Regions from separate parts of the Mesorhizobium sp. M0715 genome, predicted to be linked through region 3. Evidence: riboswitches for the same ligand, from Rfam matches in the RefSeq annotation. Region 3 holds a riboswitch; each other region holds the start of a gene.
What was found. A riboswitch is a leader RNA that binds a small molecule or an ion and turns the genes downstream of it on or off. The one in region 3 is predicted to bind cobalamin.
Positions count from the first base shown of each region.

Region 1: linked by a shared signal. The riboswitch ahead of NKI21_RS26195 (ABC transporter ATP-binding protein) and the one ahead of bluB (5,6-dimethylbenzimidazole synthase) in region 3 are both predicted to bind cobalamin.
Region 2: linked by a shared signal. The riboswitch ahead of NKI21_RS02235 (aromatic ring-hydroxylating oxygenase subunit alpha) and the one ahead of bluB (5,6-dimethylbenzimidazole synthase) in region 3 are both predicted to bind cobalamin.
Region 4: linked by a shared signal. The riboswitch ahead of NKI21_RS29245 (DUF1636 family protein) and the one ahead of bluB (5,6-dimethylbenzimidazole synthase) in region 3 are both predicted to bind cobalamin.

Region 1 covers NZ_JAMYPL010000026.1:87,546-89,741, forward strand. The annotation lists gene NKI21_RS26190 (ABC transporter substrate-binding protein) at 1-158, opposite strand, end outside; gene NKI21_RS26195 (ABC transporter ATP-binding protein) at 204-992, opposite strand; cobalamin riboswitch at 1,155-1,361, opposite strand; gene NKI21_RS26200 (AraC family transcriptional regulator) at 1,655-2,196, shown strand, end outside.
Region 2 covers NZ_JAMYPL010000002.1:75,692-77,887, reverse strand. The annotation lists gene NKI21_RS02235 (aromatic ring-hydroxylating oxygenase subunit alpha) at 1-1,045, opposite strand, end outside; cobalamin riboswitch at 1,161-1,362, opposite strand; gene NKI21_RS02230 (DUF680 domain-containing protein) at 1,870-2,067, shown strand; gene NKI21_RS02225 (DUF680 domain-containing protein) at 2,139-2,196, shown strand, end outside.
Region 3 covers NZ_JAMYPL010000030.1:22,177-24,372, forward strand. The annotation lists gene NKI21_RS27645 (histone deacetylase family protein) at 1-675, opposite strand, end outside; cobalamin riboswitch at 797-976, shown strand; partial or broken gene bluB (5,6-dimethylbenzimidazole synthase) at 1,088-1,705, shown strand; gene NKI21_RS27655 (hypothetical protein) at 1,828-2,196, opposite strand, start outside.
Region 4 covers NZ_JAMYPL010000035.1:34,719-36,914, forward strand. The annotation lists gene NKI21_RS29235 (DUF6348 family protein) at 1-596, shown strand, start outside; gene NKI21_RS29240 (hypothetical protein) at 626-832, shown strand; cobalamin riboswitch at 967-1,170, shown strand; gene NKI21_RS29245 (DUF1636 family protein) at 1,209-1,637, shown strand; gene cobW (cobalamin biosynthesis protein CobW) at 1,640-2,196, shown strand, end outside.

The DNA of each region.
Region 1 (2,196 bases), on a different contig from region 3:
GCGAAAGCCATCTCGGCCATGTTGAGATCCTGGATGACGGCGCGCTTCGGCGGCGCATCGAAGGTCAGCGGCTTGCCGCAGCTGTCGACAGTTACCGGGAAGGCCAGGGCTGTCGAGGCCAGCAGCGAGAAGGCAAGCGAAAAAGCAAGGCGTTTCAAGGGTTTGCTCCTGTGGACGGGATGATCGATATGGGACGGCTTCAATCAGGATGGCGGCGCGGCACGGTTCGGAACATCGAACACCGTCAGTTCGCGGTCTTCGGTCGGATGGCGCAGACGCAGCACATCGATGCCGAAAATTTCGCGAATCAGCTTTTGGGTCAGCGCTTCGCGCGGTGCGGCGAGCGCTTGCAGACGGGCATGGTTCATCACCGCCACCCTGGTGGCGAACGGTGCCACCAGCGCCAGATCGTGCAGCACCGCGATCACCGTCATCTCGAAGCCTGCCACGAGGTCGAGCAGTTCGCCGCGGGCGCGCGGGTCGAGATGGTTGGTCGGCTCGTCGAGGAACAGGATCTTTGGCTGCTGGGCGATGGCGCGGGCCAGTTGGGCGCGCTGGCGCTCGCCGCCCGACAGCGAGCCGATGGTGCGGCCAAGCAGCGGCAGCAGGCCGGTCCGGCGCAGCGCATCGACGACAATGTCACGCTCCTCGCTCCTGCGCCGTAGCCGAGCGTGCGGGACCCGGCCCAGCTCGACATAGTCGATCACCGCCAGCCGCGGATCGGGCTGGTCGGTCTGGCCGACCACGGCGATATGCAGTGCCCGCTCGGCGGCGGAAATCCTGTCCAGCCGGCGCCCGCCGAGGTTCACCTCGCCGGAACTTGGCCGCAGCATGCCCGACAGCATGCGCAGCAGCGTCGTCTTGCCGGCGCCGTTGGGACCGATGATGGCTAGGCGATCGCCAGCGGCCACCGAGAAGCTGACCGCCTGGACCAGATCCCGCCCGTTCGCCATGGCGCAGAGGTCACGGGCTTCGAGAAGCGCTACGGGCATCGGCTGCCCGCCAGATTGCCGGGATGGCAAAGCGTGCTCACGATGATGCGATGATCGATAGAGCCGTCCAACTTTCCGTCACTTTCCAAAACTGGCGACGGAAGGAAGCTGGCGAAGCGGCCGACAAGACCGGGATTCGCGTTTCCTCCCGGCACACCCCGTCCGGTCAACTCAGTGATGGCAGGTCTCCTGGCTCGCGGGTCGTTGCGCCATCCTGCCTTCCCAGCCTTGCCGGCCAGTGGCATTCACGGATTTTGCTCGCCGCTTACAGTTGCGGGGGCAGCCACGGCCTCGACCCCTGGGGATCTCACCGTGTTCCCTTTTCACCCCTCGCCTTTCGACTCGGGGACCATCACCGCTTCAGCGTAGATTTCCCCCAATCGCTTCGCAATGGATTTCTCGGACGGAGTGGTGGGCCGGCTAGGGGAAACATGCATTTCCCGCTCTCGATATGTAATAACATTACGCATTTAGAGGATGCCGCCTGGCGCTGTCAAGTGAAGCCTGCCGAATTTGGCTCGTCGGCGGCAAGGGGCGCTCCAACGCTGCGCCATATCGGTGCGACTGTGACGGGATCGGTGCGATTGCGCGGGATGCGCAATTTCGATCAAACTGGCCGCGCCAGGAAACGGCAGGATGATCTGGCCAATGCGAGGAGCAAAATGAACTCGACCGAGAAAGCGCTGTGGTTCGTCGAAAGTCATCTGCCGGAGGCTGTTACACTCGACGATGTCGCGCAAAGCAGCGGGGTGTCGCGTTTTCATGTGACGCGGGCTTTCGGGGCCGCCACCGGCCGGTCGGTGATGGGCTACATGCGCTCACGCCGGCTGACCGAGGCGGCGCGCAAGCTGGCCGGCGGGGCGCCCGACATCCTCAGCGTCGCGCTCGACGCCGGCTACAACTCGCATGAGGCGTTCACCCGGGCCTTCCGCGATCAGTTCGGCACCACGCCGGAACTGGTGCGCGCGCAAGGCACACTCGACAAGCTCGACCTCGTGGAGCCGATCCTGATGGACCAGTCCTTCCTCACCAATCTCGAACCACCGCGTTTCGAGACCAGCCGGCCGTTCCTGATCGCCGGCCTCGGCGAACGCTACAGCTGCGAAACCAGCGCCGCCATTCCGATGCAATGGCAGCGCTTCGGCCCCTATATCGGCAACATTCCGGGCGAGACCGGCGATGTCGCCTATGGCGTCTGCGTCAA
Region 2 (2,196 bases), on a different contig from region 3:
TGAGCTCAGCGAGATCGTAGTCGACGCCTTCGACCGCATCCTTGTGGACGAGCCATTTTGTCGTCACCGCGGTTTCCGTGGCACTGATCGGCAGCACGCGGAAGGTGACGGCATGGTCGCCGAGGATATGGTTCCAGGTTGTCGGATAATGATAAAGCAGCAAGGAGCCGATGCGGTCGGTTGAAACGCTGTCGGACAGGTTCTTCTGGACCGCCCGTTTTCCCGTCATGGTGTAGCTGACGGCATCGCGCAGCAGCGGCGCGCGGGTGGCGCGGTACTGCCCTGCCGGATCGATGCGGAATTTGCTCGGCAGGCCTGATGCCTCGCATTTGGCCCAGTGCGCGACCATTTCAGGGTCGCTGTCGGCGCCGTTGACGCCGGTCACGGTCGGAGCCTCGGGGAAGGTCTTGCACAGCTCAGGATGATTGGCGGCGCAGTGATAGCACTCGCGGTTGTTTTCCCAGACCAGCTTCCAGTTGCCCTTCTCGACGATCGTGCTCTCGAAGGCGATCTTTGCTTCACGCAACCGGTGCGGCAAAAGATAGGGTTCGATCATCGCCCGCATCGGCGCGAAATCCGCCGGCTCCTTGGCCAGACAGATGAAGATGTAGCCGCCGACGCTCTCGCAGGCGACCGGCTTCAGGCTGAAATCACTCTTGTCGAAACCGTCGGCCATCTGGCGGGCAAACAGCAGGCGGCCGTCCAGCTCATAGGTCCACTGGTGATAGGGGCAGACGAGCTTTGCCGCCGTGCCCTTCTCCGTGTTGCATACACGGCTGCCGCGATGGCGGCAGGAATTGTGGAAGGCGTTGATCTTGCCGTGCTGGTCGCGGACAAGGACCACCGGATAGTCGCCGATCTGCACGGTGATGTAGCTGCCCGGCTTCGGCAGTTCGCAATCATGGCCGATGAACAGCCAGTCGCGATACCAGATCAGCTCCATGTCGAGCTTGAAGTAGTCCGGATCGGTGTAGAAGGGCTGCTCCAGCGAAAAGCCTTGCCGGCGCCCCTTCAGGAGCCTCAGCATGTCGTTGCGGGTATCCATGTCCTGTCCTCGTTTCTAAGGACTGAACTGGTGGTGATGGAGGAAGGATTGAAACGCAGGCCGGCTAGGTGCCAGACATGCGCTATCCACCTCTTGACCGCCCACCGCGATCAGTCGAGTCTAACAATCTCGGGCTGGTTTCCGGGCTCTGGAGTTGTCCTTGCGGACCATCGCGACACCTTCCCAGGCAGTTGCCCAGTGGTCTCCCGTTGCGACTTGAACTCCACCACCGTTGCGGGGGCAGCGCCGGATTCTGACCGGCTTCCCAATTCTCCGCCTCGTCGTCACGAAGCGGCACCTGAGATGGTATGATCTAACCACGATCGGGGGCGCGCCGTCGGCATGAAAACGACATCGTATCCATGCGGCGCGACACGGCCTGCGAACGTTCCCGCAGACCGTCGCGGGCTGAAATCCACCTCCCGGATGACCATTTTGCCGGCTGCGATATCCCCGAATCGGACCCCTTGGCGGGGTCAAAAAAGGTTAACGGTTTCGAAAAGTGACTATTAGCTCGATCTAAAATCGAACCGAACGGTTCGTTTCTGTTGACGGTGCGTGCAGGACGGTGTGAACGCTGGGCCTCTGAAACAGTCAGTGATCCATCCAGCGGTTACACTTAACATGCTGATTTAAAGAAGAAAAATATACCCGTAGATTCCCTTGGCACAATTTCAAGGTGTGGATTCATGGTCCACACGGAACAACTTCGTGATTGGAAAAGGCGGGGTTGCCCTCCCACATCGGGGCTGTCCGAACGACGCGATTTCATTTCCAAGACACGCCGCTAGACGGACGGAAAAAGACGATACTGGAGTACAAAAATGAAAAAGATCATTCTCACTGCCGCAGCCCTTCTGGCCATTTCCGGCAGCGCCTTCGCTGGTAGCGACCACTACGGTTCGAACGCCGCGGCAGCCACTGCTGTCGACAGCTCGTACACCGCTTCGACCAAGAAGTCGGAACCGGCTGCTCAGGCGCCTGCCCAGGGTGCTGACCGCAACGTCTTCGGCAACAACTAACAGCCGATTCCCAGTCGACGGCGGGCTCGCCCGCCGCCCTGGCGAAATTCAGACATTCAGGAGTATTTAAGATGAACAAGATCCTCATTGCTGCCGCCGCCGTTCTGGCCATCTCCGGCAGCGCTTTCG
Region 3 (2,196 bases):
GCGCGACAGGAAGGCATCGCGAAACACTTCGCTGCCGGTCTGCGGCGCCAGCGGTGCGTTGACGATGTTGCCGGCGCCCGTTTCGGTCTTCGCTCCGGTGCCGGGATAAAGCGGCATCTGGTGTGTCGAGCAATAGAGCACCGACGGATCGTCCCAGAAAATATCCTGCGTGCCATTGCCGTGATGCACGTCCCAGTCGACGACGGCAACGCGCTCGACACCGTGTTTCTTCTGCGCATAACGCGCCGCGATCGCCGCCGTGTTGAACAGGCAAAAGCCCATCGCCGTGGTCTTTTCGGCATGATGGCCGGGCGGCCGGGCGGCGACGAAGACGTTGTCGGCGCGGCCCGAAAAGACATCATCGACGGCGGCGTTGGCGGCGCCGATCGCGGTGATCGCCGCTTGCCAGCTCTTCGGGCTGGCAGTGGTGTCGGCATCGATGCGGGCAATCCCCTCGTCGGGGATGGCGGCGCGCACGCGGGCGACGAAATCGGCGGGATGCGCGTAGAGGATGGTGGCCTCGTCGCCTTCCGGCGCCTGAATACGATCGAGCCCGGCAAAGGCTTCGTCGTCGAGCACGCGCTCGATGGCGCGTAAGCGGTCGGGCCGCTCGGGATGTCCGGGCGGCGTGAGATGCTCGAGGAAGATCGGATGGGTGTAGAGACGGGTGGTCATCGTCCTAATCTAGTGACCCGGATCGACAAAGGCCATGCACGGGCGGCCGATGACTGGGGAAAATCGCGACTGCGTCCATTCGCGTCGCCGCAGGCATTGGCCCCGCGGGCGCTTCGGCGTAAGGTCCCTGGTACTGCCTGGTGCCCGCCGCAAGCGGGAGAATCGGGAACACGGTTGAATTCCGTGGCGTGCCCAACGCTGTGAGGGGGACCGCGCCGGTAAATGCCACTGTCGATGACGGGAAGGCACCGGACGCGGGTTGATCCCGAGCCAGAAGACCGGCCTGGCAGGCATTGTCATCCGCGTGGTCAGGCGGATGGCATCAGAGCGACGTGCGTCTACTTGGACGCACAAAGTACGCTCTGTCAGTTTTGAATCTGCAATCGCAAGGGGACAAGCGATGCCGGAACACATGACCGCTGCCATTGACGATGGATTTGACCAGAATGCGCGCGATGCGGTCTACCGCGCCATGTTCACGCGGCGTGACGTGCGCAGCCATTTCCTGCCCACCGCGATCGATGACGACGTGCTGGCACGGCTGCTGCTTGCCGCCCATCACGCGCCATCGGTCGGCTTCATGCAGCCATGGAATTTCATTGTCATTCGCGATGTCAAACGACGGGCGGAGGTGCGCGACCTGTTCCTGGCCGCGCGAGAACAGGAACTGCCGGCGATCGAGGCGGAAAAACAGGCGCTGTACCGCAAGCTCAAGCTGGAAGGCATCTGCGAGAGCGCGCTCAACATCTGCATCACCTGCGACCGGCAGCGCTCGAAGGGTTCGCCGCTGGGACGCTGGCACAATCCGGAGATGGATCTCTACAGCACCGTCTGCGCGGTGCAGAATTTCTGGCTGGCCGCGCGTGCCGAGGGCGTTGGCGTCGGCTGGGTGAGCATCATCGAGGCTGAGGCGCTGAAGCGGCTGTTGGCCATTCCGGATCACGTAACGCCGGTCGCCTATCTCTGCCTCGGCCGTGTTTCCGAGTTCGCTCCCAAACCGGACCTTGAAACGCATGGCTGGGGACGGCGGCTGCCGCTGCCGGAGCTGATCATGAGCGAGACCTTTTCCGGGCAAGGCGAGACACAGCTCAAATCCACCGTGGCGCGCCTCAACACCGTTCCTGCCTCACCAGACACCATCCGCCCAGCCGATCAGGGTGTGGCGCCGGCCGTAGCCCAGCGCGAACCGCCGAAGGAGGCCAGCGCCTTGTCCTTGAGCTCCCTGAACTTCGACGATGCCTCGGCCAGCCGGGCGTCCCAGGCCGGATCGGGCACCTGGCCCGCGATGGTCTTGAAATAGACCTGCATCAGGCAGGCGATGGCGAAAGGCTCGATGAACGCCGCCTTGAATGCCCAGGCGAAGACGATGGCGAGCACAAAAGCCCAGCCGGCGAGCTGGCCAGGCATCAGGAACAGAATCGCACCGGCAGGTGCCAGCATCATCAGAAAGATGATGAACGACATGCCCCACATGATGACCGCCAGCCAGACGGCGTTCTTGACCATGACCTTGCCGTTCTG
Region 4 (2,196 bases), on a different contig from region 3:
ATGTCAGGATTGAACTGGAAGACCTGCGCTTTGAAGCCCAAGTTTTCGACAAGGAGCCGTCAGGCTCGGGTCGCAGGCTTGTTCTCGAAATCTACGTCTTCTCACCGTTGCTAGGCACTCAGCCGGTCATCGAATCTTTTGTTGGACTGGGCGACACGCGTGAACAGGCGATTTTCCAAGCATTCGGAAAATTCCTGATCGGTGTATTTCATGTGCTGATCGAGGGCCTTGCGGAGCATGTTTGCGAGAACATGCAAGCCGAGATTGCATTCTGGCAACGGAATGATGCTGGCTGGAAGATCTACGGTGGACCTGTGATCACACAGGCTGCAGTGGAATGCACTCTCAACCGGACATATCCAGCGTTTTATGCCCGCTTGGAAAAACTGTTCACGGCTAAGGTTCGCCCTGGCAGTCATTTCATCCGGATATTCCTGGCGAGCTATGGCGGAGCACTGGTCGGCAACGAAATTCTCCTGGACAACGAAACTTGGCCGGAAGGTCAAGAGCTCCTCGTTGATCAGGACTGGCACCACGGCGACGGGTACCAGGCGCTGCGTCAGGTCATCCTTGCGTTGCCGGGAGATAACAATTGAGCCAACGTACACAGGCTAGCGGATAAACAATGGATATCAAAGCCAGGCTGACCCAAGAGGTGCAGGAGTGCCTCGATAGGATTTCGTCCTTTTCATGGGACGTACATGCGCAGGCAATCCGAAAACGCTACCCTGACCTGCTGGAGACACATTTGGCTTCAAAGTTGATGGCATTTACTTCGATGTGGGTGACGGCGCCGGATGGCTGGACCGGCAAGATGGAGATATCCTTCTGACGGCTTTCGTTACAGCTTTTCCTGATCCCAACAACGAAGATGGCATTCGCGAAGAGCGGTCAGTGGTAGTGAAGCGTCCCCGCCCCTGATTTCAGATTGCCCCTGCGTTGCGTTGACACCGCTGCCCGCAAAAGCCTAAATCCGGTTCAGATGGTCTCTTGCCCGCAACGGCAAGAGCTAAGAGGGAATGCGGTGCGGGGCAAAATCCCAAATCCGCGGCTGTCCCCGCAACTGTAAGCGAAGAGCCAAGGCCGAAAGCCACTGGGGAGTTCCCGGGAAGGCGGCTACCAAGGCGATGACCCGCGAGCCAGGAGACCTGCCGTCTGCGACTTTAGAATCCGATCGCCCGGCGGGTTTCCGGGCAAGGAGCCCGATCTTGGACCACGACAGCAGTTTTTCGGCTGGCACAGCGGATATTTCGTCCGGCCATGATGATGCCTTGGCCGGCGTCACCATCATCGTCTGCGCCTCCTGCCGCGATGAGACCGGCGCCGACGCTCATCCCCGCGCCGGCGAATTGCTGGCGGACGACACGCGCCGCGCCGCATCCGGCGACGACATCCGCATCCGCAGCGTCGAATGCCTCGGCAATTGCAAGCGCCGCCTCAGCGCCGCCATCCTGCGCGACGGGTGCTGGAGCTATGTCTTCGGCGACCTGACCACGACCAGCGGCGCCGACCTCGTGACAGGCGCCAAGCTCTTCGCCACCTCGAAGGACGCCCTGATTCCATGGCGCGGCCGCCCCGATAGCCTGAAGCGTGGCCTCGTTGCCCGCATCCCTCCCTTAGACCTGCTGAAGGATTGACCATGACTGCCCCAGATTCGCCTGCGAACCTCTCCCGCGTTCCCTGCACCGTCGTCACCGGCTTCCTCGGCGCCGGCAAGACGACGCTGGTCCGCCATCTCCTGGAAAACGCCGGCGGCAAGCGCATTGCCATCATTGTCAACGAATTCGGCGACATCGGCATCGATGGCGAGATCCTCAAGGGCTGCGGCATAGACACCTGCCCGGAGGAAAACATCGTCGAACTGGCCAATGGCTGCATCTGCTGCACCGTCGCCGACGATTTCGTGCCGGCGCTCGACAAGATCCTCGCGCTGACGCCGAGGGTCGACCACATCCTGATCGAAACCTCGGGCCTGGCGCTGCCCAAGCCGCTGGTCCAGGCCTTCCAGTGGCCGAGCGTGAAGAGCCGCGTCACAGTCGATGGCGTCATCGCCGTGGTCGACGGCCCGGCGCTGGCCGAAGGCCGCGTCGCCAACGACATGGACGCCTTGCAGGCGCAGCGCGCCGGGGACGAGACGCTCGACCATGACGATCCGGTGGAAGAAGTGTTCGAGGATCAGATCGCCTGCGCCGACCT